One region of the Neisseria benedictiae genome, then DNA from elsewhere that is predicted to be linked to it. Evidence: riboswitches for the same ligand, from Rfam matches in the RefSeq annotation. Region 1 holds a riboswitch; the other holds the start of a gene.

Region 1 (15,284 bases):
ATGCGCGGCATCGGGACGGAGGCGTAGCTTTCGCGGCGGCCGTTGCCGGTCGATTGCGTACCTGTCAGGCGGGCGTTGGTTTCGTCCTGCATATAGCCGACCAAGATACCGTCTTCAATCAATATGGTACGGCGTGTTTCGTTGCCTTCGTCGTCGATATTGAGCGAACCGCGTCTGTCGGCAATGTCTCCTTGGTCAACGACGGTAACGCCTTTGGCGGCAACGCGCTCGCCGATTCTGCCTGAAAAGACGCTGGTTCCCTTGCGGTTGAAATCGCCTTCCAAACCGTGTCCGACCGCTTCGTGCAGCAACACGCCCGGCCAGCCGTTGCCCAAAACGACGGTCATTTCTCCGGCGGGTGCGGGGCGGGATTCGAGGTTGGTGAGTGCCTGTTTGACGGCGGCATCGACAAACTGCCGCACCAAGTTTTCATCGAAATAAGCCAAATCGTAGCGTCCGCCGCCGCCCGCGCTGCCCTGTTCGCGGCGTTCGCCCTGTTTGGCGATGACGGTAACGTTCAGGCGCACCATCGGGCGGATGTCCGCGGCGTGTTTGCCATCGAGTCGGGCGATGTACACCATGTCGTATTCGCAGGTCAAACCGGCCATCACTTGCACGATGCGCGGATCGGCGGCTTTGGCGATTGCTTCCACTTTGTTCAACAGCGCGACTTTGGCGGCGGAATCAAGGCTGGCAATAGGATCCATCGCCATATGTACAGGCTTGCCGTAGGCAGGTGTCGGCACTTTGACGCTGGCCTCGCCACCGGCCGCACCAATCACGCGCACGGCTTTGGCAGAGCGGTTGATCGAATCGATACACAGGCTGTCGGCGTAGGCAAAAGCAGTTTTATCGCCCGAAACGGCGCGCACGCCCACGCCCTGATCGATTTGGAAGCTGCCCGATTTGACGATGCCCTCTTCCAAATGCCAGCTTTCATAAGCAGTGCGCTGGCAGTAGATGTCGGCATAATCGACGTGGTGCGCGCCGATGATGCACAGGCTTTTGGCGAGCAGTTCGGGGGAAAGGCGGTTGGCTTCGAGCAGCCGTGCCTGTACGGCGGAATAGGTCGGATGCATAGTGTCGGCGCATAAAAAATCAGGGGCTTGATTATACGGCATTTGTTATGGAAATGCGCCGTGCCGCCGAAAATGTAAGAATTTTGCCAACGCACGTTGCTTTGTGTAAACTTAAAGCTTTCTTGTCGGAGTGCCGCCCATCGGGCGGCTGAGATTGCGAAAGCAGAATCCGTAGAACCTGTCGGGGTAATGCCTGCGTAGGAAACAAAATCTCCCCGCCCTTTCGGGCTTCCGTTCCCTTTTCCGCACTTCCCCGCCCCATTTTCATGTTTTTTTAAGGACTTGATATGTCGGGCAATGCCTCACAACAACCCTCACCCACCGCAACGGCGGCACGCCTTTTTTCCGACAAATCGCGATACCTGCAAAGGAACCCGTCATGACCCGTATCGCCGTCCTCGGCGGCGGCCTTTCCGGAAGGCTGACCGCATTGCAGCTTGCAGAACAAGGTTACCAGATTGCACTTTTCGACAAAGGCAGCCGCCGGGGCGAACACGCCGCCGCCTATGTTGCCGCCGCGATGCTCGCGCCTGCTGCGGAAGCGGTTGAGGCAACGCCCGAAGTCATCAAACTGGGCAGGCAGAGCATTCCGCTTTGGCGCAACATCAGAGGCCGTCTGAAAACGCCTGCCATGATGCAGGAAAACGGCAGCCTGATTGTGTGGCACGGGCAGGACAAACCTTTATCCAGCGAGTTCGTCCGCCATCTCAAACGCGGCGGCGTGGCGGATGACGAAATCGTCCGTTGGCGCGTAGATGAAATCGCCGAACGCGAACCGCAACTCGGCGGACGTTTTTCAGACGGCATCTACCTGCCGACCGAAGGCCAGCTCGACGGGCGGCAAATATTGTCTGCACTTGCCGACGCTTTGGACGAACTGAACGTCCCTTGCCATTGGGAACACGAATGCGCCCCCGAAGACCTGCAAGCCCAATACGACTGGCTGATCGACTGCCGCGGCTACGGCGCAAAAACCGCGTGGAACCAATCCCCCGAACACACCAGCACCTTGCGCGGCATACGCGGCGAAGTGGCGCGGGTTTACACACCCGAAATCACGCTCAACCGCCCCGTGCGTCTGCTGCACCCGCGTTATCCGCTTTACATCGCCCCGAAAGAAAACCACGTCTTCGTCATCGGCGCGACCCAAATCGAAAGCGAAAGCCAAGCTCCTGCCAGCGTGCGTTCAGGGTTGGAACTTTTATCCGCACTCTATGCCGTCCACCCCGCCTTCGGCGAAGCCGACATCCTCGAAATCGCCACCGGCCTGCGCCCCACGCTCAATCACCACAACCCCGAAATCCGTTACAGCCGCGAACGCCGCCTCATCGAAATCAACGGTCTGTTCCGCCACGGCTTTATGATTTCCCCGGCCGTAACCGCCGCCGCTGTCAGATTGGCGGTGGCACTGTTTGACGGAAAAGACGCGCCCGAACGTGATGAAGAAAGCGGTTTGGCGTATATCCGAAGACAAGATTAAAGCCGTCTGAAAGGAACCCCATGACCTTCCCACCCGTGAAATCTCCGCTCAAATTCTACACCGTTGTTCCCACCGCCGATTGGGTGGAGCGCATGGTCAAAGCAGGTGCCGATACCGTGCAACTGCGCTGCAAAACCCTGCACGGCGATGAATTGAAACGTGAAATCGCCCGCTGCGTCGCCGCCTGTCAGGGCAGCCGTACGCAGCTTTTCATCAACGACCACTGGCGCGAGGCAATCGAAGCGGGCGCATACGGCGTGCATCTCGGGCAGGAAGATATGGACACCGCCGACCTTGCCGCCATCGCCGCCGCCGGTTTGCGCTTGGGTTTGAGTACGCACTCCGTCGCCGAACTCGACCGCGCCCTGTCCGTACACCCCAGCTACGTCGCCAGCGGCGCGATTTTCCCGACCACGACCAAGCAAATGCCCACCGCCCCGCAAGGCTTGGACAAACTGCGCGAATATGTGAAACAGGCAGGCGGCACGCCCGTCGTCGCCATTGGCGGCATCGATTTGAACAATGCTGAAGAGGTATTGGCAACCGGCGTTTCCTCACTCGCCGTCGTCCGTGCCGTGACCGAAGCGGCAAATCCCGAAGCGGTGGTTAAAGCATTTCAGGCTTTGTGGAATAAAAATAAATAAGATCGTCTGAAAATAATAAAGTCTAAAACCAGACGTACCAGATAATATATTTACAGAGGAATTTATTTTTTATTTTATTCATTTTTATCATATTTTAAAATTTTAAAAAGATACATAAGGAGCAATTTGATAACAATGAAACCAAGAGAGTTATGTGAAAAAGCATGGCAAGAAATAGCAAGTAAATTTCCTGATTTTAAGATAATTTCTAAAGGGCAGAAATTAAAGAGAGTATCTAAAAACAGGGATATTACATTTGAAATCTATTTTCAGGCTGATAGGCACAATTATCAATGTAGCGTGCAATTTATTCCACATATCGCCATTTACTCAAAAGATATGAAAAAGGCAAATATCAATAATGGTTTTATATATGGCGGAGAGTTGGGGAGCTTGATAAATAGAAAACCTTGGATTTGGTGGCAGTTAGCAGGAGCAAGCTATAAATATACGGTAGAGGATGTTAGCAAACTTATAAGGGAGCATATAATACCGTTATTTGACGATTTTGAGGACACAGAAACCAATATTGAAAAAATTATAAATGAGGATATGAATGACTATAATTTATTGTATTACATCTATTATTTTAGCGAAAAAGCTAAGGCGCAGCAGTATTTTAATAAAATAATCAAAAAAGACAAATTAAGAAAAAAGTATATTGGTTTTTATAATTCTTTGAATGAATTACCAAAGGAAAGCATTTCATTAGACATATGTGAATTTAATGGAGCTACTATGATTAAATTTGCCTATATTAATGGGATTGAAATAGAAAAATAATAAATAATTGAACATAAAAATATTAATGGACACAAATGTTGCAGGTTCGCTTGCAACCTAACATTTACAAAGGTCGTCTGAAAACCTCTATAAACACCGAAATATCGAGAAACCATGAACATCATCTTAAACGGCGAACCCGCCGAACTTCACGGCACGACCGTTGCCGACCTCATCGCCCAAACCGCGCCGCAAAAGCCTTTTGCCGTGGCGGTGAATACCGGATTTGTCGCCAAAGGCGCGTATGCGGAAACGGTTTTGAACGAAAACGACAAAGTCGACATCGTCCGCCCCGTCGTCGGCGGCTGAATGCCGTCTGAAACCCCAAAGGCACGCCTCCGGCTTTCAGACGGCATCGCGCCCGACAACCATATCAAGGAACCCATTATGCTCACCCTGTACGGCGAAACTTTCCCTTCACGGCTGCTGCTCGGTACGGCTGCCTACCCGACCCCCGAAATCCTCAAACAATCCATCCAAACCGCCCAGCCTGCGATGATTACCGTCTCGCTGCGCCGCGCGGGAAGCGGCGGCGAGGCGCACGGTCAGGGGTTTTGGTCGCTGCTTCAAGAAACCGGCGTTCCCGTCCTGCCGAACACGGCAGGCTGCCAAAGCGTGCAGGAAGCGGTAACGACGGCGCAGATGGCGCGCGAAGTGTTTGAAACCGATTGGATTAAGCTCGAACTCATCGGCGACGACGACACCTTGCAGCCGGATGTGTTCCAGCTTGTCGAAGCGGCGGAAATCCTGATTAAAGACGGCTTCAAAGTGCTGCCTTATTGCACCGAAGACCTGATTGCCTGCCGCCGCCTGCTTGACGCGGGCTGTCAGGCGTTGATGCCGTGGGCGGCCCCGATCGGCACGGGTTTGGGCGCGGTTCACTCCTACGCGCTGAAAGTCCTGCGCGAACGCCTGCCCGACACGCCGCTGATTATCGATGCGGGCTTGGGTTTGCCCTCGCAGGCGGCGCAAGTGATGGAATGGGGTTTTGACGGCGTATTGTTAAACACCGCCGTTTCCCGTAGCGGCGATCCGGTCAATATGGCGCGCGCCTTCGCACTCGCCGTCGAATCCGGACGGCTGGCATTTGAAGCCGAACCGGTCGAGGCTCGCACCAAAGCGCAAGCCAGCACGCCGACAGTCGGACAGCCGTTTTGGCATTCGGCGGAATATTGGAAAGGGTAGCGAAATGCCGTCTGAAGGCTTCAGACGGCATCGCGGCCCAAAACGGCGGCGGCCTGAAACGGACAAACCGCCATTCCCCGGCATCACGGCTTTATCGTGAAGAACAGGGAAACCGGCCGGAAAACCTTGCCGCCCACCCCGACACCGCAACCAACGAAACACCCGGCCTCCACGGTGTGCAGGCTGCCACGCAAGCCCCAAGTACAACAACAGAAGAAGCGTTTTGTCGTTTGAATACATTTAAAGCATCCGTAAGCCTTTATCCGCAACAGTTTCACCGCTTTTGCATCCCCGAATCCACGCTCAAACATCCCCGAATGACAACCCTGTCCGCGCCAAATCGGACGGATGTTCAAACACGGGCAACCTTATTTCCGTCAGGCACGAAGCCCCCGGCTATGCCTGCACCCCCGATTTGTCCGGCACAATGAAAGTTTGCCGACCCGAATCACAAACATCGGTAAATAGTTTAATTTGTTTATTTTTCATCGCATTACAAAAAATCCGCATTTATTTTTAAATTTTTATTGATAATTATTATTATTAGCGTATAATTAAAACCACTCGGAAGTCGTCAATTCCGAACCATTAAACACTGTATTCCCTCATCATTCACTTTCACACTTGGAGTCGGCATATACGAGACATACATTCCCTTTTTATATATCAGATACTCAAAACCGAAACGCCAAACCCACCTTTACGGTGGGTTTGGCGTTTTTGGTCTGCACTTATTTGCAGGATTTGAGGTTCAGTTTGCCGTATGGGGACGTGATTTTACGGATTTCGTCCGCATCGGCGGCATTCACGCCGGTAAACAAAACCGTCATACGCGACACGCTCAAAGAATCGTCCTGCCGGCCGGTTTCCGCAGCGCGTTCGACAATATGCGCCCCACCGAATCCTGCGCCGGCAAGCCGGTTTTGCAGGGCTTGGGCATTTTCCCGGCTGTTGCCGACACCCAAACTCAATGCGCCGTCAAACGGTATGGGGTTGAAACCTTTGGCAGACAGCTCCGCCGCCTGTTCTTCGGCATTGCCGGAAATGGGCAGGACGACGCGGTAGGTTTTATAGGTTTTATCGGCAGGTTTGGCTTTGGCGGTACGTTTTTCGACGCTCCTGCTGGCGACGTGCGACCATTTGCCCAAAAGCCCTTTGATGCGGTGGTAGTCGTCTTCGTCCATCGTGAGGCTTGCCTGCGCAGCGCATGAGGTATCCGCCGTACTGTTTTCACGTTCCGCCTGCGCCTTTTCGGCGGCGAGTTTTTCGCGGCGGGCTTTTTCCTCGCGCTGTTTTTTCTCCTTCAGTTTTTTCTGTTCCGCTTCTTTTTGCAGGCGCAACTGTTCCGCCTGTTCTTCGGTCAGGATGTCGCCCGGTTTGAGCAGTGCGGCCGTATCCTCCCCGGATGCCGCCGCATTGCCGGCGGCGGGCGTTGCAGGGGGTGTGTTTTCGGTAGCCCGGTTCTCCGGCACGCCGCCCGCCGCTTTAACGGCCAATTTATAGCCCACCGTGCCGCCGAATACGGCAATATTGAGTACCGCCAAAAGGGTGAAGAGCCATTTCATCAGAATTTCCTCAATGTTTGAAACCCCGCCCGCCCGGGCGGCAGTCTGTCGGGCGGCAGAATCCGGATGGATTCGGACGGATGCCGCCCCGTGTTGAAAAAGGGCATATTTTCTAAGCGTGTTCCGATTCCCCGCCTTCGGCGGCAATCAGGTTCAGCAGCCCGTGGATGACGAGGTTGTCCGCCACGCGCACGGTATTTTCCGCCAAAAATGCAGGCGGCAGGGCTTCTGCAACTTTCGCCGCGCCGCCGCCGGTAATGATGACATCGACAGGCTTGTCCTCGCCGTTTTTTTCTTTCAGACGGCAGTGCATCATCATAACCGAACCGCAAACCGCGTCCATCATACCGCTTGCAATGGCGTTGCTTGTGGTGGTCGGGAAAGGGTAACGCTTGCCGGCGGGGCGGTTGAGGTTGGCGGTTCGGACGGCGAGCGATTCTTTCATCAGGTGGAAGCCGGGCATGATGGTTCCGCCGAGATAATGTCCGTCATCGGTGAGCGCGTCAACCGTTACCGCAGTGCCGCAGCTGACGACGACGCAGGCGTTGCGGCTGAAGCGGCGGCTGCCCAATGCGTTAAACCAACGGTCGGAACCGTGTTCTTCGGGATGACGGTAGTGGTTGCGTATGCCTAAAGCCTGAGCGGAAGACGGCAGCCATTCGATTTTTCGGGCGAGCTGTTCCTGAACCTGTGCCTTTTTGGATTCTCCGCACACGGCGCAACCGACGATGCGGACATTTCCATCCGCCTTTTCCGCCCACTCCGCGCCCAAAGGCGACAAATCGCGGTACGGCGCGCTGCCGACGGTTGCGAACGTGCCGTTTTCCACCCACGCCCACTTGAGCCGGCTGTTCCCTCCGTCCAACAGCAAAAAACGTTCCGGTTCCCGCTTCCTCGGAACAGAGACCGGCCTATCGTCGGGCCGCAGGCTGATTTCGCCGCTGACTACGGTTTGCCTGCCGTCTCCGGTATCCAGATGCAATATACCCTTCTCGTCCACACCGCTGACCGTACCTTCGCAAACGGTTTCGCCGTTGCGCAAAAGCAATACTGCCTTGCCGTGATCGCGGTTGGCAGCCTGATATTCCGCCACAAAAGGCGCAAATCCATCCCGCGCATATTGCACCAACACCGCGTCCAGTTCCGCCAACAACGTTTCCAGCAGCACGGCGGCATCGGCATTGCCCCGCCGCGATGCCGTCTGAAACAGCGATTGCACCGACGCGGCGTTTTCCACTTCCTTGGGCAGCACGAAATTGATGCCGATACCGACCACGGCAACCGTTTTGCCGCCCGTCCTGACCGTTTCAATCAGAATGCCGCCCAATTTGTCGCGTCCGACGACCAAATCGTTTGGCCACTTGATTTGCGTTTCCAAACCCAAACGCAACAAGGCGCGCCGGCACGCCACTGCCGCAACAGGCGACAGCGAACCCAACTCATACTGCGGCCGGTCAAACACCCAGCCGAAACTGAACATCAGACACTCGCCCAAACGGTGCGACCACTTCCGCCCCTGCCGCCCCCTGCCCTTACTTTGCAGGTGGGTCACGCATACGGTTTTGTGCGCCTTGTCCGGCGCAATCCGCGCCAATTCCAGTATCTCGTCGTTGCTGGACGCGCACTCATGTTTCAATGCCGTCTGAAAACCCGACCGTTCCCCCAACGCGCGCAAACCTTCGGCATCGAAAACCGCCAAGGGGCGCACCAACCGCCAATAGCCGTCGTGTTGGCGCAATAGCCCCCGTATATGCGCCGGCATCTGCTGCCAAAAACCGTTCAACTGCTGCGGCTTCATATCCGCCACACGCGCCAGTTGCGAGACGTGTTGCGGCAAACCGTCGGCAAGCTCCGCTAACACCCGCCAGTGCGAAGGCTTCAAAACCGTCATTTTCCACCCTCGGCAGCACGGATTTTCGCCAAAGTCTTCGTCGTCGAAGTCTGGTGCAGAAACGGAATTGAAAACACCTGACCGCCGCGTGCCAACGTTTCTGCCGCACCGACAATCTTATCCACGGCCCAATCGCCGCCCTTGACCAAAATCTCAGGTTTGACCGCCTCGATCAACGCCGCCGGCGTATCCTCGTCAAACCAAGTAACCAAATCCACACTTTCCAAAGCGGCGGCAACGGCGGCACGGTTCTCCAAAGGATTGACCGGGCGGTCGCCGCCCTTGCCCAAACGCCGCACCGAAGCATCGGTATTCAACGCCAGCACCAACGCCGCCCCCGCCGAACGCGCCTGCGCCAGATAAGTAACATGACCGCGATGGAGGATGTCGAAACAGCCGTTGGTAAACACCAGCGGGCGCGGCAACAACGCCAAACGCGCCGCCAACGCCTCGGGCGGACAGATTTTCGATTCAAAATCAGGGACAGACCAACCGTCAACCATCAAAGCCTCCGACAAAAACCATAAAAGACAGAAAAACCCACATGATACAGAAGCATATGCGAAAGGCAAAGCCGGCGGCGCAAATGCCGTCTGAAGCGGTTTCCGTATGACCGGCCCGGCTTTCAGACGGCATACCGCCGCACCAATATGACTGATGCAAATAATAAGCACAAATGGAAAAAGACCTGTACCGAAAAGTACAGGTCTTTATCTGGGGTGGCTGATGGGGCTCGAACCCACGACAACCGGAATCACAATCCGGGGCTCTACCAACTGAGCTACAGCCACCATAAAAACGGCTTTCAATCAAATTCTTGGCACGCCCGACAGGAATCGAACCTGTAACCCCCGACTTAGAAGGTCGGTGCTCTATCCGGTTGAGCTACGGGCGCTCATGCCGATTCGTGCTGATTGATTGGTCGGGGCGGTGGGATTCGAACTCACGACCCTCTGCTCCCAAAGCAGATGCGCTAACCGGGCTGCGCTACGCCCCGACTTGAAGTATTGAATTGTACATACGGACGAAAAACACGTCAACGCTTATTTTTAAAATCCTAATAAAACCTATGTAGTATTTTGATTTGTAAAAATATTTAACCAGATTCAAAACCCAAGTCCTATTTCCAGATAAATTTATTTTCGGCATCCTGCTGTAAAAATATACGGAAAATGCGATAATTTTTAGCAATTTCTACCTGTTTAATAAAAGGACGGACATGTCGGCACAATTAATCAACGGTAAAGAAGTTTCACAAAAGCGTTTGGAAGCTGTAGCCGAAGCTGTGGCGAAACGCCAACGCGACAGCCTGCATACGCCTTGCCTGGCCGTGGTTTTGGTCGGCGGCGACCCTGCCAGCGCGGTTTATGTCCGCAACAAGAAAACCGCCTGCCAAAAATGCGGCATCAAATCGCTGTCTTACGAGCTGCCCGAATCAACATCGCAGGAAGAACTGCTGGCACTGGTCGACCGCCTGAATGCCGATTCCGAAGTGGACGGTATTCTGGTTCAGCTGCCCCTGCCGAAACACCTCGACAGCCAGGCGGTTTTGGAACGTATTTCGCCGGATAAGGACGTGGACGGCTTCCATCCTTACAATGTCGGCAGGCTGGCGGTCAAAATGCCGCTGATGCGCCCGTGTACGCCCAAGGGCGTGATGACGCTTTTGGAAGCTTACGGCATCGATCCGAAGGGAAAAAAAGCGGTCGTGGTCGGCGCGTCGAATATCGTCGGCCGCCCGCAGGCTTTGGAACTGCTGCTGGCGCGCGCAACGGTAACGGTCTGCCACAGTGCGACCGAAAATCTTGCCGATGAAATTGCCGCCGCCGATATTTTGGTAGTCGGCGTGGGCATTCCGAACTTTGTCAAAGGCGGGTGGATCAAACCCGGCGCGGTCGTTATCGATGTGGGCATCAACCGTTTGGACGACGGCAGCCTGTGCGGCGACGTGGAATTTGAAACGGCAAAAGAACGGGCGGCAATGATTACGCCCGTTCCCGGCGGCGTGGGTCCGATGACGATTGCCACATTGATGGAAAACACTTTGCACGCGGCTTCGCTGCACGATGCTTGAGCGGTTCTGAAGATAAAAATGCCGTCTGAAAGGCTTTCAGACGGCATTTTGCCGTGTCCGTTTATTTGGGCAGCTTGACGACAACCGTATCCGCCATCATGTCATAAAGCGTGCGGCGGTCGCGTTTGACCATAAAGAGCAGGACAAAGTTGGCAAGGAATGCCAGCAGGTTGATGGCGTTTTCCCCGTTGTCACCTACTGCAAGACCGATAACGACGGCAATAATGGCAACCAAAACCGACCACGCGATTTCGCGTACCAAAACCGTACCGACAAAACCCGGATTGCGGCCGTCGGTTTTCAACACGCGGATTCTCATGATTTTCTTACCCAATGACTGCCCGTCCCTGCTCATATAGTAGATTTGAACGACGGTATAAACCAAAATGCCTGCCAGTCCGACCCAAAAGGAAGTCATACCCAAAAGCAGCCCGAATATTTCCTCACTACCGACAATCCTGCCTTCATTCTTGATGGCGAAGACAATCAGACCGGCAAACGGCACCAGCAGAATCAAAAAGGTAAACAATTGGTTCAGCAGCGCGGCAAGTATCCGGTCGCCTGCGCCGGCAATTCCGACTTCAATTTCCTGCCCGTTGCGGTTGTCGGATACCGCGTCGGTGTAATCGTTTTTTTCTTCCATATCCGTTCCTGATAATCGTTCTTAAACAGATGGCATTCTACCGCCCTACTGCTGCAAACGCCAATCCCAAAAAGAAAATTCGATAAAGAACTTTACATTTTCCCAATACGGCGTTAAAACGCTTCCTTTACGCCATACATAATTTTATTAACGATTTTTCCTCAAGGAGCAACACAATGAAAGTAGGTTTCGTCGGCTGGCGCGGTATGGTCGGTTCGGTTTTGATGCAGCGTATGAAAGAAGAAAACGACTTCGCCCACATTCCCGAAGCGTTTTTCTTTACCACTTCCAACGTCGGCGGCGCGGCACCCGATTTCGGTCAGGCGGCTAAAACATTATTGGATGCCAACAATGTTGCCGAACTCGCCAAAATGGACATCATCGTAACCTGCCAAGGCGGCGATTACACCAAATCCGTGTTCCAAGCCCTGCGCGACAGCGGCTGGAACGGCTACTGGGTTGACGCGGCATCTTCTCTGCGCATGAAAGACGACGCGATTATCGTCCTCGACCCTGTCAACCGCAACGTCATCGACAACGGCCTCAAAAACGGCGTGAAAAACTACATCGGCGGCAACTGCACCGTCTCCCTGATGCTGATGGCACTGGGCGGCCTGTTCCAAAACGATTTGGTCGAATGGGCAACCAGCATGACCTATCAAGCCGCTTCCGGCGCGGGCGCGAAAAACATGCGCGAACTCATCAGCGGTATGGGCGCGGTTCACGCCCAAGTGGCGGACGAGCTTGCCGATCCTGCCGGCTCGATTCTCGACATCGACCGCAAAGTATCCGATTTCCTGCGCAGCGAAGACTATCCGAAAGCCAATTTCGGCGTACCGCTCGCCGGCAGCCTGATTCCGTGGATCGACGTGGACTTGGGCAACGGCCAGTCCAAAGAAGAATGGAAAGGCGGCGCGGAAACCAACAAAATCCTCGGCCGCAGCGGCAATCCGACCGTAATCGACGGCTTGTGCGTCCGCATCGGCTCTATGCGCTGCCACAGCCAAGCCATCACCCTGAAGCTGAAAAGAGACCTGCCCGTTTCCGAAATCGAAGCGATTTTGGCAGGCGCGAACGACTGGGTGAAAGTCATCCCCAACGAAAAAGAAGCCAGCATCCACGAGCTGACTCCTGCAAAAGTTACCGGCACGCTGTCCGTCCCCGTCGGACGCATCCGCAAACTGGGTATGGGCGGCGAATACATCAGCGCGTTCACCGTCGGCGACCAACTTTTGTGGGGCGCGGCCGAACCGCTGCGCCGCGTGCTGCGTATCGTGTTGGGCAGCCTGTAAGCCGGATTTGAATAAAAAATGCCGTCTGAAGCCTGTTTCAGACGGCATTTTCCTTGCAACCCCGGTTGACCGAAATTCCGATAAGGCAAGCGTTCACGCCAGCAACATTTCCTGCATCAGCTTCATACCCCACTGCCAGCCGCCGAGCATACCGTTCAAGCTGCCCGAATGCGGGGAAACCAACAGGCGCGCGTTCCACAAATCTGCCTGTTTTTGCGCCCAACCGTGCGGCACGCCGCCGTGTTCGGACACCACCAATGCGGCACGGCAAGGACAGCGGACGCGCCGGAAGGTGTGTTCCGCATCGTCGGAGAAAATATCGGGACGCTGCGGTACAAGGATGATGTTGGCAATTTTCTTCCGGGTCAGGATATCTGCCCGATACAGCCACGCCAAGAATGCGGCCGCGCCCGCTCCGTGTGCGACAACGGCGATATGCCTGCCCTGTATCCGTTCGAATGCCGTCTGAAGCGCGGTTTGCCACGCTTCCGTGCTGCTGTTTGCGGATGCTTCGGACATCTGCACGACGGGATAACTGACCGCCCAACGGTCTATCCACATCTGATCTTCTCCGGCATCGCGTATCAGCCAAAGCGTCAAATCTTCGAGTTCAAAACCCTGCATACCGCCCCGCCTATTTGAGCAGGTCCCGGAGGGTAAAGGCGATGAGCAGCGAAGCGGGTACGCTCAATATGGCGCACACGGCAAGGCAGGCAAGAACGTTTGCCAACAGCCGCCAGCCTTTCCAACTCAAACATTTGGCCGCAATCAGCAGGCAGGGCAGGCAGATCAGCAGCCATACCAACGCCCATATCGGGTTTGCCTTGGTCGGCGCAAGCCAGCCCTGCATCCGCGCCAGCATAAATATCGCCCACACCAACATGGGCAGGATAAACGCAGCGACAACCCATGCCGCGCCTATTCCCGTGTTTCCGTCCACATTCCAATCATATTTACCCAAAACTTTATTCGGCAGCATAGTCATACTCCACGACCAGCGGCGCATGGTCGGAAAATTTTTCGTCTTTATAAACGTGTGCGGACACGGCTTTGGCGGCAAGTTCGGGCGTAACCATCTGATAATCGATGCGCCACCCGACATCTTTCGCATACGCCTGCCCGCGGTTGCTCCACCATGTATAACCCGGATTATCGGGATAGAGCGTACGCCACATATCCGTCCAGCCCAGCGTATGGATAACCTTGCCTATCCACTCGCGCTCTTCGGGCAGGAAGCCCGAATTTTTCTGATTGCCTTTCCAGTTTTTCAGGTCGATGTTTTGGTGGGCGATGTTCCAGTCGCCGCAAACGACAATGTCGCGTCCTTCGTTTTTCATCGCTTCGAGCATAGGGTAAAACGCATCGAGGAAACGGTATTTCACCTGCTGGCGTTCTTCCGCGCTGCTGCCGCTGGGCAAATAAAGCGAAATGACGCTCAACCTGCCGAAATCGCAACGCACAAACCGCCCTTCCCTGTCGAATTCTTCAATGCCCATGCCGATTTGCACATTGTCGGGTTTGCGTTTGCTGTACACCGCCACACCGCTGTAACCGCGCTTCTCGGCACAATGCCAATAGCCGTGCATCCCGTGCGGATTTTTCATATCGGCAGACAAATCAGCCTCCTGCGCTTTGAGTTCCTGCACGCAGACAATGTCCGCGCCCGATGCGGCGATATATTCATAAAATCCCTTTTTGTAGGCGGAGCGGATGCCGTTGACGTTGGCGGAAATGATTTTAAGCATAATAAAAATAAGTTCTCACAATGTTCCCATACACAAAGCGACACCTGGTGCGGCACCTGGTGCGCCGCCCGGCATTTCCCATTCAACCCTGCCTGCTGAAAACGGTGGGGCTTCAAGCGGGAAATGCCGTCTGAAAACGGAAAAAGGGCAAAAGGCGGTACTTTTCACAAAAACACCTCTTATCTTATTCTCCATAATCTAGTAATTTATTTAATAAGTCATCCAATTCTTTATCATTTAATCCAATTTCATAGAGTACTCTATGCAAACTATAAATCCATCTATTAAAATTATTTTGCTTATTATTGATAATATTAGATATTTTTTTTATTTCCAGAAAGTCTTCCGGGTTAAATCCAAGATCTTTTAATCTGATTTTAATATTATTAATAATATCTTCCATGTTTATTACTTTTGCCCTTTCCGATACAGTTCAACCGCGCCGCCAAGTCGTGCCGCCGGCGTTGTCTTCCAAAATGATTTTGTGTTCGTTCAGAAGGTCGCGGATGCGGTCGGACTCCGCCCAGTTTTTATCCGCGCGCGCCTGTTTGCGGCGGGCGATCAAGTCTTCGATTTCTTCGTTGGAGAGGCCGTCTGAAACCGCCCCGCCTTGCAGGAACTCGGTCGGATCGCGTTGCAGCAGGCCGATGATACCGCCCAAGGCTTTCAGGCAACCGGCGAGGTGCGCATCATTGGTTTTGTTCACCTCACCTGCCAGTTCGAACAACACGGCAACCGCTTCGACCGTGCCGAAATCGTCGTTCATGGCGGCGTAGAAGCGGCGGGTGTAGTCGTTGGCGTTTTCGGACAAATCAAACTCAGCCGCCGGTGTGTTTTTCAAGGTGGTGTACAGACGGGTCAACGCGCCTTTTGCGTCGTCCAGATGCGCGTCGGAGTAATTCA
Region 2 (15,284 bases), on a different contig from region 1:
CACCTCGCCATCCTGATTTTCAGGCAGGAAGGTTTCGGGCAGGATGGCATCGAATACATACAGGATTTCATTGTGCACACCCCGGCTGACGGGGCGCAGGCTGTGCAGCCGGGATACCGGGCGGATGAGCGGAAACAGCGTTTTATCCAAACCGGCTTCTTCGCTGCTTTCGCGACACACGGTTTCAGACGGCAATTCACCGCTGGAAACACCGCCGGCGGCAGTATTGTCGAGTTTGTCGGGATCGACTGCTTTGTGCGGACTGCGCCTGCCTATCCAGAAATGCCATCGGCCGTCCGATTCAGTCAGACCGTTGAGATGGACGGCGCGGCTGAGCAGTCCGAACGGACGGAAAGCGGCGCGTTCGAGTGAGAACAAGATATTGCCGCCGCCGTCGGTCAGGTCGAAACACTCGTTGCGCCATCCGTGAAGCAGCCCCGCCTTGTTCCATGTGCGGGCGAGGTGCTGCAAGCGGCCGCCCATATCTGACCAGCCGTCCGCATTCAGAAAAATGCCGTCTGAAGACTCCGAGCAGCCTGCCTCCCAGTCTTTTTTGACGCGCTCCGCCCATTCCGGCGACAGGTTGCCCAAAGGCAGGCCGTTCAGATACAGCGTTTTCCAGCAACTTTCTGCACCGTAACTTGCTTTTGCCCACTCGAACAGGGCATCAAGGTCGTGTTTGCTGACGGATTCGGTAAAACGGACGGTCGGCATGGTTGGCTTTCTTGAAGACATTGCGGAAGATTGTAGCCAAACTGCCTGAATTTGCAACCGCAAACAGACGGCGGGCTGCTGTTCCGATATTGCGGCAGGAAGGAAGATCCGGCAAAAAACGGAGGCGGCAGGAAACAGGCAAAACAAAACCCCTCGGCATTGAACCAAGGGGTTTAATATTTGGTTGCGGGAGCAGGATTCGAACCTACGACCTTCGGGTTATGAGCCCGACGAGCTACCATGCTGCTCCATCCCGCGTCAGAAAGTAAAACTATACGGCAGATTTTTTATGTTGTCAAACATTACTTCCGCGAAAGAACCATAAAATTTTGCCGTCCGGCGGTTTATGCCTGATTTGAAATATTATTTTCTTTACAAAAATCTAAGCCCGTGGTTTAATTTTGCCCAACATTGAAACAGGGGTGCTGCCTGATGTTCAGGCGGCTGAGAAATACCCTTTACACCCGATCGGGATAATACCTGCGTGGGGAGTTTTCACGGATTCTGCCTTTCAGACGGCATTGGTTTTCAAATGCCGTCTGAAGACGCAAAACGCTCCTGTTTCTTATCCTAAACGAGAAAACAGGAGCATTTTTTATGACTACGCCAAAAAAAACCGCCAAAATTTCCGGCAACGAAGCGCGCGAACTTGCCGACTTGAGCGAAGACATCGGCATCCGCTTCAAATATCCGAACTCGGAACGCGTGTATCTGCAAGGCAGCCGCGACGACATACTCGTGCCTTTGCGCGAAATCCGTCAGGACGACACCTACACGGCGCAAGGCACGGAAGCCAACCCGCCGATTCCCGTCTATGACACCAGCGGCGTGTACGGCGATCCGGCGGCGCACATCGACCTGAAACAAGGTCTGCCGCACATCCGCACGGCGTGGCTGGACGAACGCGGCGATACCGAAATCCTGCCCAGGCTTTCCAGCGAATACGGCATCGAACGCGCACACGATCCGCAAACCGCCCATCTGCGTTTCAACCAAATCACCCGCCCGCGCCGCGCCAAAGCCGGCGGCAACGTTACCCAGCTCCATTACGCGCGCCAAGGCATTATCACGCCCGAAATGGAGTTTGTCGCCATACGCGAACGTTTAAAATTAGACGAATTGTCCCAAAAACCGGAATACGCCAAGCTCTTGAAACAACACGCAGGGCAAAGTTTCGGCGCGAATATCCCGACCCGTTCCGACCAAATCACGCCCGAATTTGTACGCCAAGAAATCGCCGCCGGACGCGCGATTATCCCTGCCAATATCAACCACCCCGAACTCGAACCGATGATTATCGGCCGCAACTTCCGCGTCAAAATCAACGGCAACTTGGGCAATTCCGCCGTAACCTCCAGCCTGACCGAAGAAGTCGAAAAAATGGTGTGGTCGCTGCGTTGGGGCGCGGACACGATTATGGACTTATCCACCGGCGCGCACATCCACGAAACGCGCGAATGGATTATTCGCAACGCGCCCGTCCCCATCGGCACCGTGCCTATTTATCAGGCTTTGGAAAAAACCGGCGGTATTGCCGAAGATTTGACTTGGGATTTGTTCCGCGACACCTTAATCGAGCAGGCGGAACAAGGCGTGGACTATTTCACCATACACGCGGGCGTGTTGCTGCGTTATGTGCCGATGACCGCCAACCGCCTCACCGGCATCGTCTCGCGCGGCGGTTCGATTATGGCGAAATGGTGTTTGGCACATCATCAGGAAAACTTCCTCTACACGCATTTCGACGAAATCTGCGAAATCATGAAAGCCTACGACGTATCGTTCAGCCTCGGTGACGGCCTGCGTCCCGGCTGCATTGCCGATGCCAACGACGAATCCCAATTCGCCGAATTGCACACCTTGGGCGAATTGACCGCCAAAGCGTGGGAACACGACGTACAAGTCATGATCGAAGGCCCCGGTCATGTGCCGCTGCAACGCGTCAAAGAAAACATGGCTGAAGAGCTGCAACACTGCTTTGAAGCACCTTTCTACACGCTCGGCCCGCTCGTTACCGACATCGCCCCCGGCTACGACCACATCACCTCGGGCATAGGCGCGGCCAATATCGGCTGGTACGGTACGGCCATGCTTTGTTACGTTACCCCCAAAGAACATTTGGGGCTGCCAGACAAAGAAGACGTGCGTACCGGCATCATCACCTACAAACTCGCCGCCCACGCCGCCGACCTCGCCAAAGGCTGGCCGGGTGCACAGTTGCGCGACAACGCCCTGAGCAAGGCGCGTTTCGAATTCCGCTGGCGCGACCAATTCCGCTTAAGCCTCGACCCCGAACGCGCCGAGAGCTTCCACGATGAAACCCTGCCCGCCGAAGGCGCGAAAATCGCCCACTTCTGCTCGATGTGCGGCCCCAAATTCTGCTCGATGAAAATCACGCAGGAAGTGCGCGACTACGCCGACAAGCAAAAAGCCCAACGGCAGGGCATGGAGGAAAAAGCGATTGAGTTCGTCAAAAAAGGAGCGAAGCTTTACAGCTAAAACGTCAAGCAAAAAATGCCGTCTGAAACCCGGATGTCGGGTTTCAGACGGCATTTTTGTTTTCAAACGGGGTACGGTTCTGAGCCGGTGTGCGGACGGAAGCCTATTTTGCAGAAACCGATCCGCTTACGGACGATTCGCTGCCGGAGGCAGGCTTTTGCACTCTTTTGTCGGTAAATACGCAAACGACGTCGGCATTGTTGTAGGTAATGTTTCTGAATGTTATTGCAGTAAATGCCAAAAAAGTTGCTCACACTACTGCTTATTAGCTACAAAGCGATTGCAAGTTTATTTGGATATGTGGTTTTATTCTTATGCTAAAACTACTAACATCGTTATTTTGTTTTAATTCAACATAAAGATATTCACTTATCTCATCATTTTTTATTTTCATTTCAATAATTTGCTCTAAATAATATGATAAAATCATTCCAATAGATGAAAAAACTTTTATGGATACATACGGCAAAGCATATCCAAAGGCAATTTCAAAATTATTGATACCGTCATTTAATTTAAAAATAACACAACTTTCATCTTCGCTAATTACTGGTTCTTTTTCAAAAAACCACATTAACTCATCTGCGTTAAGTAACATATTTTCATACATTATTGTCCCACTTTGGGAATTACTGTATTAAATACCCTTGTTCCGTTTGGTAATACTTGATATGTGGTTTCAAATTTTACAAAATTTCCACTTGGACTTGCAAACAACGATTCTCGAACTTCAAAATTACCGTATTGTGTAGAAAAAGTTCTGACGATGTTATTGTTATTTTGTGTAACATTTGAAAAGTGTTCGGTCAAGAGATTGCGTCCATAAGTATTATGTAGTTGGTGTCGCAGTAGTTGAGTTTAGGTTTCATATGGGCTACTGCATTATTTTTTATATATCAAATTAGAAGTAAATTTATCAATATTTTCTTTTAATGCTACCTCTTCTGGTATTTTTTCATCTAGGATAGCAATTAAAGTATGGTTATCATTTCCCATCGTCGAAATTGTAAAGAACTCAAATAAAACATCATCAATAGGGTGATATGGGAGAGAGGTTGTAATTACATCTAGAAGTTTATCATTATGATATGACTCCGATTCCAAATATAAATCTAAAATATTTTCTATACTTAGAAGATTTTTTTCCAATGATAATAACCCAATCTATAGGCGTCTTTTTGATATATTTTATTAAATATTCAATATTTTCTCTTAGTTTGTAACAGCTAATTAATATACTTGCGTTTGTGCTAATATTGACTGATTCTAGTTCACTAATAGAACTTAAAGAATGATAGACTATGTCCATTTATTTTCCTTTTATTACATCAATTCTTTTTTGAAATGCCTTGATTTCTCGTTCCAAATACAAGATTCTTCTTTCTTGTGCGTTTTTAACGATATTTTTTGGGCGACCACAAAGAGCGGGAGTTGCTCATTTCCCCATTGGGTCGGATTGAAGAAAGGCAGTTCGCCGTTTACGCATTTCCGGGCTTCTTCGTCATTAGAATATATACATATCCTGCTTTGATCGACAGGTGGTTTTTGTGCAGCCTGTTCTTTGCATCCGGCGAGCGCGGTCAGGACGGCGAGTTTCTTCATATTGAATCTCCCGTGTAGGTTGAATGCGGAAATGCCGTCTGAAACGGATGGCATTATTCCAAAATAAAAAGTTCCCTGCCGTGGATTTTGAGCCACTGTTTCGCTTCGGGCGTGTAGGGGGCGAAGCGGCGGGTCAGTTCCCAAAAGGCGGGGCTGTGGTCGGCATGGGCGAGGTGGCAGAGTTCGTGTATGCAGACATAGTCGGCAACGTATTCCGGTGCGCCGACCAGCCGCCAGTTGAGGCGTATGCCCGTGGTTTTGCGGCACACGCCCCAGAAGGTTTTGGCGGAGGTCAGTGCGGCGGCGGTTGGGAACAGGCGGACGGTTCGGGCGTGGCGTTCGAGACGGGGAATCAGGTAACTGTGCGCCTGCAGTTCCAAAAAGTCCCACAGCAGCGCAAGCTGTTTTTCGGGCGCGCCTTCGGGGACGCGGATTTCAGACGGCATCAGCAGGATTTTCGTGTCTTGATGGGCGGTGAGGGCAAGCCGCCTGCCGTGGAAGAGGATGGATTCGGGCAGCCGGTTTTCGGCAGTTTGCGGCGGCGTTTTGGCAAGGGTGCGGCGCAGGACGGCTTCGTTTTCATACAGCCAGCGGTTGAGGGCGGCGGCGGACAGGTGCGGTGGGACGCTGATACTGACGGTATGTGTGCCGATAGGGCGGATAATCAGGTTTTTCTTGGCACGGCGTTTGATTTCTATGGTCAGTTCCATGCCGTCTGAAAGGGTGTGGACAAAGGCGGTCATACGGTTTCAGACGGCATTTTGGCGGCAAACGGGCCTGCGCCGGAAATAAGCGGCTGCTGCGTTTCGATGAGGTGTTCGCATTTTTCCATCAGTTCGGCTTCGCTACCGCTTGCGTGCGGGATAGGCGGACAGATGACGACGGTGATTTCCCCCGGATATTTCAGAAAGGAATTTTTCGGCCAAAATTCGCCGCTGTTGAGGGCGACGGGGACGATGTCCATCTCAAACATTTTCGCCATGCGCGCGCCGCCGAGCTTGTATTTGCCGTGTTTTCCGGGTGCAAGGCGCGTGCCTTCGGGGAAAATGGTAATCCAATAGCCTTCGTTTTTGCGCGCCAACCCCTGTTTTATGAGCTGTTCGTTGGCTTCGCGGCGGTTGTTGCGGTCTATGCCTATGGTTTTGACCAGCTTCAAACCCCAGCCGAAAAAGGGGATTTTGAACAACTCGCGTTTGGCAACGTAAACCTGCGGCGGAAAAATGTCCTGAAGGGCAAGCGTTTCCCAGCCGCTTTGGTGTTTGGCGCAGATGACGGCGGGGCGGTCGGGGATGTTTTCCGCGCCGATGATGCGGTATTTAAGCCCGACGATGTGTTTGAGCGACCAGTTGAGGATGCCGACCCAGACCCGCGCCATCTTGTGCGCACCGTCCCAGAAAGGCGAAGCGAGCAGCATAAAGGGAAAGAGGAAAATCAGGCTGGAACAGAGTATCAGCCAGTAAATCAGGTTGCGGATGATCAGCATGGTTTTGCCTTGTCGGAATGCGGTATGTTCAGTCGGCTTGCGGTGCGGCGTTTTCCTGCATGATGTATTGTGAGAAATCGAGCAGGGTATCGAAAACCTGTGTGTGTTCGGGTAATTCGTGTCCGTGTTGGGAGAGCGTTTTTTTGCCTTTTCCGGTCAGAACCAGCGCGGGTTTTCCGCCGACGGCATCGATTGCCTGCAAATCACGCAGGCTGTCGCCGACCAGCCAGGTTTCCGAGGCTTGGGCGTTGAAGCGTCCAATGATGTCTTCAATCATGCCCGGTTTGGGCTTGCGGCAGTTGCAGTTGTCGGCGTTGGTGTGGGGGCAGAACCAGATGCCGTTGATTTCGCCGCCGGCCTGACGGACGAGGCGGTGCATTTTGGCGTGCATTTCGGTCAGGTCTTGAACGGTAAAATATTTGCGGCCGATGCCCGATTGGTTGGTGGCGACGGCGACGGTGCAACCTGCCTGCGTCAGGAATGCCACCGCATCCATGCTGCCTTCGACAGGTATCCACTCGTCAACGGATTTGACGAAGTCGTCGCGGTCCCGGTTGATGACGCCGTCGCGGTCGAGAATGATGAGTTTCATCGCGTTTCCTTTGGATTGGGGCAGGTCGGGGGTGGCATTATACTGAAATATCGGCAGTGATGCGCCTGTGCCGCGCGATAACGAGGCAATGCCGTCTGAAGCCGTCGGCGGGCTTCAGACGGCATTTTGCCTTTATCCCTTGAATACGGGGACGAGTTCCATTTGGCTCAATACCTGTGCGGCGATGTTGACGATGCCGAAAAGGAAGACCCAAACCATCAGCCACAAGCCGCCGTAAACTTTATAGGTTTTGCCTGCGCCGAATTTTTTGCGCGAACGGTAGAGCAGCATGGCGGGGATGATGCCTGTCCAGACGGTTGCCGCTAAGCCGACGTAGCCGATGGCGGTAACGAAGCCGGTGGGGAAGAGCAGGCAGGAAATCAAAGGCGGCAGGAAGGTCAGCGCGGCGGTTTTGGTGCGGCCGGACACGCTGTCGTTCCATTTGAAGATGTCGGCGATGTAGTCGAACAGACCTAAGGTTACGCCTAAAAACGAGGTGGCGATTGCCATATAGGAAAACAGGGACAATATTTTATCCATATTGCCGGTTTGGGCGAATTTGGACAGGGTTTCAATCAGGACGGAGACTTGCCCTTCGGCGGCGATGACGGGGGCGAACTCGTTGCGCGGCAGGTTGCCTTGGATGGCGATTTGCCAGAGGATGTAAATTACCAGCGCAATCAGTGTGCCCGTCCAGATGGATTTCGCCACTTTGGGCGCGTCGCCTTTAAAGTATTTGAGCAGGCTGGAGACGTTGCCGTGGAAGCCGAAGGAAGCGAGGCAGACGGGCAGGGCGGTGGCGGCGTAAATCCAGTAGCTGGTGCCTGCGGGGGCTTGGGTATCGAAGAGGACGGACGGCTTGGCATCGGCAATCAGGCCGCCGGTTGCCCAGATAAAGGTCAATACCATGCCGCCGATGAGGATGCCGGTGAATCGGTCGACCAAGCGTGCGGATGCCCACACGCAAAAGGCGAGGATGCCGAAGAAGACGAGTTGTCCGACGGTAAGCGAAACATTGCCGCCCAAGGCGTTGCCGATGCCTTTGGCGGTCAGGTCGCCGCCGACGAAGATGTAGGCGTAGGTGAGCAGGTATAGGACGAAGGCGACGGCAACGCCGTTGATGATGTTCCAGCCGCGTCCGAGCAGGTCTTTGACCATGGTGTCAAAACTTGCGCCGTGCGGATAATGGGTGTTGACTTCCAAAATCATCAGGCCGCTGGAGAGCATGGAAAACCAGGTGTAGAGCAACACAATCAGCGAGCCGGCAAACCATACGCCGGAGGTGGCGGTGGGGTTGGCGAGCATACCTGCGCCGATGACCGTGCCGGCGATAATCATCGCGCCGCCGAATAGGGAAGGGGTTTTGGTTGACATTGTTTATCTTTCTTCTAGAAATGCGCGGCTGCCATTATGCCGTAAAGTGTAAGGGTTTGTAAGGTATTTGCGCCGCACCGCCCGAAAAGGCTTTCAGACGGCATCGTGTTCCATAGTATAATCTTGGGTTTTGGAGTGGGGCGGTTCGTCAGATGGGAGGGAAAATGTCCGACAAAAAATATAATGTCGATGAGGGGGAAATCGCCAAATTCAGCCGGATTGCCGACAAATGGTGGGACAAGTCGGGCGAGTTCAAAACCTTGCACGACATCAATCCGCTGCGGCTCGATTATATCGACGGACACGCAAATTTGCGCGGCAAACGGGTTTTGGATGTGGGCTGCGGCGGCGGGATTTTGGCGGAAAGTATGGCGCGGCGCGGCGCGGCGTTTGTCAAAGGCATCGATATGGCGGAGCAGTCGCTGGAAACCGCCCGCCTGCACGCGGCTTTGAACAATGTCGCCGATATCGAATATGAATGTATCCGCGTGGAAGACCTTGCCGAGGCGGAACCGCACTCGTTCGATGTGGTAACGTGCATGGAAATGATGGAACACGTCCCCGATCCCGCCGCCATCGTGCGTGCTTGTGCCAAGCTGGTCAAACCGGACGGCATGGTGTTTTTTTCTACCATCAATAAAAACCCGAAATCGTACCTGCATCTGATTGTGGCGGCGGAATATCTGTTGAAGTTTGTCCCCAAAGGCACGCACGACTGGAAAAAATTCATCACGCCTGCCGAGCTGGCGCGGATGTGCCGTCAGGCGGGCTTGGATGTGGCGGATACGAAGGGTATGACTTACCATGTGTTGTCGCAAACTTATGCCCTGTGCGATTCGACCGATGTGAATTATATGTTTGCCTGCCGTCCGGCGTTCTGACGGCGGGTTTGCCCGTTTTTGAGCAAGTGAGTTGATATGTCTGTCTATACCAGTGTTTCCGATGATGAAATGCGCGGCTTCCTGAGCGGTTACGATTTGGGGGAATTTGTTTCCCTGCAGGGCATCGCGCAGGGGATTACCAACAGCAATTATTTTCTGACGACGACTTCGGGACGTTATGTGCTGACCGTGTTTGAAGTGTTGAAACAGGAAGAGTTGCCGTTTTTTCTGGAGCTTAACCGGCATTTGAGTATGAAGGGCGTGGCGGTTGCCGCGCCGGTTGCGCGCAAAGACGGCCGGCTTGATTCTGTTTTGGCGGGCAAGCCTGCCTGCCTGGTTGCCTGCCTGAAAGGTTCGGATACTGCGCTGCCGACGGCGGAGCAGTGCTTCCATACCGGTGCGATGTTGGCCAAAATGCACCTTGCCGCCGCCGATTTCCCTTTGGAAATGGAAAACCCGCGTTACGATGCGTGGTGGACGGAGGCGTGCGCCCGGCTGCTGCCCGTCCTGTCGCAAGACGATGCCGCGCTGCTGTGTTCCGAAATTGATGCGCTGAAGGACAATCTCGGCAATCATCTGCCTTCGGGCATCATTCATGCCGACCTGTTTAAAGACAATGTGTTGCTTGACGGCGGTCAGGTATCGGGCTTCATCGATTTCTATTATGCCTGCCGGGGCAATTTTATGTATGACTTGGCGATTGCGGTCAATGATTGGGCAAGGACGGCGGACAATAAGTTGGATGAGGCGTTGGAAAAGGCGTTTATCGGCGGTTATGAGGGCGTGCGCCCCTTGAGTGCCGAAGAAAAGGCGTATTTCCCGACCGCCCAACGTGCCGGCTGCATCCGTTTTTGGGTGTCGCGCCTGTTGGATTTTCATTTTCCGCAGGAGGGCGAGATGACGTTTATCAAAGACCCGAACGCATTCCGCAACCTGCTGTTGAGTTTGGGTTGATACCGTCTGCCGGGTAGGAATCCGATGCCGTCTGAAAGGGTTTCAGACGGCATTTTGTTTCGGGTTTGAATATGTTTTCCGGTTAGGTGTACCGGTTTCGGCTGCTTTGTTACGCACCCGCGCCGGTGTTTGCCTCTGAATTCCGGCGGTTGGCGGCGGTTTGACTGCGGACGGATAAAATTGTGCAGTCATTTTTGATTGGCTTTGGGTACAATTCAGCCATTATGTTTTGAAATGGGAAAACGGATGGATATGCGGCGTTGGGCGGTATGGGGTGCTTTTGCCCTGCTGCCTTCGGCTTTTTTGGCGGTAATGGTCGTTGCGCCTTTGTGGGCGATGGCGGCATATGACGGTTTTGCATGGGGCGCGGTGCTGTCGGATGCTTATATGCTCGAACGTCTGGCATGGACGGTATTTCAGGCGGCGGCAACCTGTATCTTGGTGCTTCCCTTGGGCGTACCTGTCGCGTGGGTGCTGGCGCGGCTGGCGTTCCCGGGGCGGGCTTTGGTGCTGCGCCTGCTGATGCTGCCGTTTGTGATGCCCACGTTGGTGGCGGGCGTGGGCGTGCTGGCTCTGTTCGGGGCGGACGGTCTGTTGTGGCGCGGCTGGCAGGATACGCCGTATCTGTTGTTGTACGGCAATGTGTTTTTTAACCTTCCTGTGTTGGTCAGGGCGGCATATCAGGGGTTTGTTCAAGTGCCTGCGGCACGGCTTCAGACGGCACGGACATTGGGCGCGGGGGCGTGGCGGCGGTTTTGGGACATTGAAATGCCCGTTTTGCGCCCGTGGCTTGCCGGCGGCGTGTGCCTTGTCTTTTTGTATTGTTTTTCTGGGTTCGGGCTGGCATTGCTGCTGGGCGGCAGCCGTTATGCCACGGTCGAAGTGGAAATTTACCAGTTGGTCATGTTCGAACTCGATATGGCGGTTGCTTCGGTGCTGGTGTGGCTGGTGTTGGGGGTAACGGCGGCGGCAGGGTTGCTGTATGCGTGGTTCGGCAGACGCGCGTGTTCGGATAAGGCAGTTTCTCCTGTGATGCCGTCTGAACCGCAGTCGGTCGGGGAATATGTGCTGCTGGCGTTTGCGGCGGCGGTGTTGTCCGTGTGCTGCCTGTTTCCGCTGGCGGCAATTGTGGTGAAAGCGTGGTCGGCCGGTGAATCGTGGCATGTGTTAATGGAAAGTGAAACGTGGCAGGCGGTGTGGAATACTTTGCGCTTTTCGGCGGCAGCGGTATTTTCGGCGGCGGTATTGGGTGTCATGTATGCTGCGGCGGCGCGGCGGTCGGCGTGGATGCGCGGGCTGATGTTTTTGCCGTTTATGGTGTCGCCGGTTTGTGTTTCGGCAGGCGTGCTGCTGCTTTATCCGCAGTGGACGGCTTCGTTGCCGCTGCTGCTGGCGATGTATGCGCTGCTGGCGTATCCGTTTGTGGCAAAAGATGTTTTATCAGCCTGGGATGCACTGCCGCCGGATTACGGCAGGGCGGCGGCGGGTTTGGGTGCAAACGGCTTTCAGACGGCATGCCGTATTACACTCCCCCTCTTGAAACCGGCGTTGCGGCGCGGTCTGACTTTGGCGGCGGCGACGTGTGTGGGCGAATTTGCGGCGACATTGTTCCTGTCGCGTCCGGAATGGCAGACGTTGACGACTTTGATTTATGCCTATTTGGGGCGTGCGGGTGAGGACAATTATGCGCGGGCAATGGTGTTGACATTGCTGTTGTCGGCATTTGCGGTGGGCATTTTCCTGCTGTTGGACAACGGCGAAGGCGGAAAACGGACGGAAACGTTATAATGTGAACCCTTTTTCAGAGGACGGCAAAATGAGCGAGTTGAGCGAAATCCTTTCCTATAATCAGAAGTTTGTCGAGTCGGGCGAATATGAGAAATATTTTACCGACAAATACCCGGGCAGGGAGTTGGCGATTTTATCCTGTATGGATGCGCGGATTATCGAGCTGCTGCCCAATGCTTTGGGGTTGAGGAACGGCGATGCCAAACTGATTAAAAATGCAGGTGCGCTGGTTGCGCATCCGTGGGGTTCGGTCATGAGGAGCCTGCTGGTTGCCGTGTTTGAACTGAAAGTCAAAGAAATCATGGTCATCTCCCATCACGATTGCGGTATGCAGGGATTGAATGCGGCCAGCTTTCTCAGTAAGGTGCATGAAAGCAATATTCCCGACGACCGTATCGAAACCTTGCGTTATGCAGGTGTCGACCTCGACGGCTGGCTGACCGGTTTCGACAACGTCGAAGACAGCGTGCGCCATACGGTCGAACTCATCCGCCGCCATCCGCTGATGCCGCGCCATATTGCCGTTCACGGATTGGTCATCCATCCCGTTACCGGCAAACTGACCCTGATTGTGGACGGCAGTGTTTCAGACGGCATAGACTTATCGGAAGGAATGGAAACATCATGAAGAAAATCGGACTGTTCGGCGGCACTTTCGACCCGATACACAACGGGCATCTTCATATCGCCCGTGCCTTTGCCGATGAAATCGGGTTGGACACGGTTGTTTTCCTGCCGGCAGGCGGCCCGTATCACAAAGACGCCGCCTCCGCTTCCGCCGCCGACCGCCTTGCCATGGTCGAACTGGCGACGGCGGAAGATGCGCGTTTTGCCGTCAGCGACTGCGACATCGTCCGTCACGGCGAGACTTACACTTTCGACACCGTCCAAATTTTCCGCCAGCAGTTCCCCTCGGCGCAACTCTGGTGGCTGATGGGCAGCGACAGCCTGATGAAGCTGCACACATGGAAAAAATGGCAGATGCTCGTGCGCGAAACCAATATCGCCGTCGCCATGAGGCAGGGCGACAGCCTGCACAAAATGCCGGGCGAACTGCACGCATGGCTGGGCAAGTCCCTTCAGGACGGCAGCGTCCGCATCTTGTCCGCCCCGATGCATAATGTGTCGTCAACGGAAATCCGCCGCAACCTGAGTGCCGCCGGTGTTTCAGACGGCATCCCGCCTGCCGCCGCCCGTTATATCCGAGAACACCGGCTGTACGAAAAATAAAGTCAAATCAGTAAGGAACGGCTATAATGCCGTCTGAAAACATCCCGTTAGGAACATAATGAACGAGCAAGAACTGCAAGACCTGCAAAAAATGGTCGGGGTCGCCGTCAACGCCCTCGAAGACATCAAAGCCAAAGACATTTCCGTTCTCGAAACGCAAGACAAAACTTCGCTGTTTGCCAGAATGATTATCGCCAGCGGCGACAGTACGCGCCAAGTCAAAGCACTGGCCAACAACGTTGCCGTCGATTTGAAAGAAGCCGGTTTTGAAATCCTCAGTACCGAAGGCGACAGTGGCGAATGGACGTTGGTTGATGCAGGAGACCTCGTCGTCCACGTCATGCTCCCTGCCGTGCGCGACTTCTACGACATCGACACCCTCTGGGGCGGCGAGAAACCGAGTTTCCACGCCGGAATGCAGAAGCCGTGGCACGCGGCAGACTGATTCCCGATGCCGTCTGAATGTTCAGACGGCATTTTCCTGTAAGGGAGAAAGCATTGAACATTACCGTCTTGGCAGTCGGCACCAAAATGCCGCGCTGGGTTGATGAGGCCGTCGCCGAATACGCCAAACGCTTCGGACGCGACGTCGCCTACGCACTCAAAGAAATCAAACCCGAAAAACGCGGCGCGGGCGTGAATGCCGCCCAAGGTATGGCGGCGGAAGAAAAACGCATCCTTGAAGCCGTTCCGCAAGGCGCGTTCCTTGTCGTTCTTGACGAACGCGGCAAAGCACCGACCTCCGTCGAGCTGGCGGAACACCTCAAAAGCTGGCAGCAAAACGGCGAACACGTCTGCTTCGTCATCGGCGGTGCGGACGGCATGACCGACCGCCTCAAACAACAAGCCCGCATGATGATGCGCCTGTCCAGCCTCACCCTGCCGCACGGCATGGTGCGCGTCCTTTTGACCGAGCAGCTCTACCGGGCTGTTTCCATCCTGCACAACCATCCTTATCATCGGGAATAAGAAGGCTTTTGTCTGTACCCCTAATCGGTTAAAATCACCCCGTTATTTCTGAACACACAGCAAAGGAATCCGCTATGGCACGCATGGTATTCTGCGTTAAGCTCAACAAAGAAGCCGAAGGCATGAAATTTCCACCGCTTCCCAACGAATTGGGTAAGCGCATTTTTGAAAACGTATCGCAAGAAGCATGGATGGCGTGGACGCGCCACCAAACCATGCTGATTAACGAAAACCGCCTAAGCCTTGCCGATCCGCGCGCGCGCGAATACCTGGCGCAGCAGATGGAGCAGTATTTCTTCGGCGACGGCGCGGATGCCGTTCAGGGATACGTTCCGCAATAACGGTTTTCCGTTTTGAACACAGGCTGTCCGAAACTGCTTCAGACGGCCTTTAAAATACGCCGGACAACTTTATCTTCACGCAACTGGACAAATTTTGACATTGGGCAATGTTAAAATCCCCCATTATTCCCAACCGCGCTTTCAGGAGCAGATGATATGCAACACGACGTTTACGACTACACCGCGCATACGGTTTCTAAAAACACCGTCCTGCAGAAAACCTACCGCCTGCTCGGATTTTCATTCATTCCGGCTGCCGCAGGCGCGGCACTTGCCGCCAATGCCGGCTTCAATTTTTACGCCGCCTTCGGTTCGCGCTGGATAGGGTTTGCCGTCGTGCTGGCGTTTTTCTACGGTATGATCCACTTCATCGAAAAAAACCGTTACAGCAATACCGGCGTTGCCCTGCTGATGGTATTCACATTCGGTATGGGCGTATTGATCGGTCCCGTGCTGCAATACGCGCTCCATATTGCCGACGGTGCGAAAATCGTCGGCATTGCCGCCGCGATGACCGCCGCCGTCTTTTTAACGATGTCCGCATTGGCACGCCGAACCCGGCTCAATATGAATGCGCTCGGACGCTTCCTGACCGTAGGTGCGGTCATTCTGATGGTCGCCGTGGTTGCCAATCTGTTTTTGGGTATTCCCGCACTTGCCCTGACCATTTCCGCCGGTTTTGTCTTGTTCAGTTCCTTAATGATTATGTGGCAGGTGCGCACCGTCATCGACGGCGGAGAAGACAGCCACATCAGCGCGGCACTGACACTGTTTATCTCGCTTTACAACATCTTCAGCAGCCTGCTCAACATCCTGCTGTCCTTAAGCGGCGATGACTGATGTAGGCGAAACACCAT

What was found. A riboswitch is a leader RNA that binds a small molecule or an ion and turns the genes downstream of it on or off. The one in region 1 is predicted to bind thiamine pyrophosphate.
Region 2: another riboswitch for thiamine pyrophosphate. It lies ahead of thiC (phosphomethylpyrimidine synthase ThiC); the one in region 1 lies ahead of Q3O12_RS00730 (FAD-dependent oxidoreductase).

Annotation. Positions count from the first base shown of each region.
Region 1 is NZ_CATQFV010000010.1:62,753-78,036, reverse strand. It holds gene tldD (metalloprotease TldD) at 1-1,121, opposite strand, end outside; TPP riboswitch at 1,196-1,300, shown strand; gene Q3O12_RS00730 (FAD-dependent oxidoreductase) at 1,459-2,559, shown strand; gene thiE (thiamine phosphate synthase) at 2,580-3,203, shown strand; gene Q3O12_RS00720 (DUF4304 domain-containing protein) at 3,339-3,986, shown strand; gene thiS (sulfur carrier protein ThiS) at 4,101-4,295, shown strand; gene Q3O12_RS00710 (thiazole synthase) at 4,374-5,171, shown strand; gene Q3O12_RS00705 (hypothetical protein) at 5,159-5,602, shown strand; gene Q3O12_RS00700 (SPOR domain-containing protein) at 5,903-6,736, opposite strand; gene Q3O12_RS00695 (bifunctional biotin--[acetyl-CoA-carboxylase] ligase/type III pantothenate kinase) at 6,849-8,627, opposite strand; gene rfaE2 (D-glycero-beta-D-manno-heptose 1-phosphate adenylyltransferase) at 8,624-9,130, opposite strand; tRNA gene Q3O12_RS00685 (tRNA-His) at 9,343-9,418, opposite strand; tRNA gene Q3O12_RS00680 (tRNA-Arg) at 9,446-9,522, opposite strand; tRNA gene Q3O12_RS00675 (tRNA-Pro) at 9,547-9,624, opposite strand; gene folD (bifunctional methylenetetrahydrofolate dehydrogenase/methenyltetrahydrofolate cyclohydrolase FolD) at 9,847-10,701, shown strand; gene Q3O12_RS00665 (RDD family protein) at 10,763-11,344, opposite strand; gene asd (aspartate-semialdehyde dehydrogenase) at 11,521-12,636, shown strand; gene Q3O12_RS00655 (alpha/beta hydrolase) at 12,730-13,260, opposite strand; gene Q3O12_RS00650 (hypothetical protein) at 13,271-13,615, opposite strand; gene Q3O12_RS00645 (exodeoxyribonuclease III) at 13,602-14,381, opposite strand; gene Q3O12_RS00640 (hypothetical protein) at 14,397-14,549, opposite strand; gene Q3O12_RS00635 (hypothetical protein) at 14,566-14,784, opposite strand; gene cysS (cysteine--tRNA ligase) at 14,815-15,284, opposite strand, start outside.
Region 2 is NZ_CATQFV010000076.1:19,842-35,125, forward strand. It holds gene Q3O12_RS09695 (NUDIX hydrolase) at 1-714, opposite strand, end outside; tRNA gene Q3O12_RS09700 (tRNA-Met) at 896-972, opposite strand; TPP riboswitch at 1,123-1,222, shown strand; gene thiC (phosphomethylpyrimidine synthase ThiC) at 1,312-3,213, shown strand; gene Q3O12_RS09710 (hypothetical protein) at 3,479-3,811, opposite strand; gene Q3O12_RS09715 (hypothetical protein) at 4,096-4,362, opposite strand; gene Q3O12_RS09720 (hypothetical protein) at 4,537-4,815, opposite strand; gene Q3O12_RS09725 (YgjP family zinc-dependent metalloprotease) at 4,869-5,558, opposite strand; gene Q3O12_RS09730 (lysophospholipid acyltransferase family protein) at 5,555-6,298, opposite strand; gene gmhB (D-glycero-beta-D-manno-heptose 1,7-bisphosphate 7-phosphatase) at 6,327-6,890, opposite strand; gene Q3O12_RS09740 (aromatic amino acid transporter) at 7,023-8,264, opposite strand; gene ubiG (bifunctional 2-polyprenyl-6-hydroxyphenol methylase/3-demethylubiquinol 3-O-methyltransferase UbiG) at 8,417-9,145, shown strand; gene thrB (homoserine kinase) at 9,182-10,099, shown strand; gene Q3O12_RS09755 (ABC transporter permease) at 10,346-11,887, shown strand; gene Q3O12_RS09760 (beta-class carbonic anhydrase) at 11,916-12,515, shown strand; gene nadD (nicotinate-nucleotide adenylyltransferase) at 12,512-13,117, shown strand; gene rsfS (ribosome silencing factor) at 13,176-13,562, shown strand; gene rlmH (23S rRNA (pseudouridine(1915)-N(3))-methyltransferase RlmH) at 13,616-14,086, shown strand; gene Q3O12_RS09780 (oxidative damage protection protein) at 14,161-14,427, shown strand; gene Q3O12_RS09785 (Bax inhibitor-1 family protein) at 14,584-15,267, shown strand.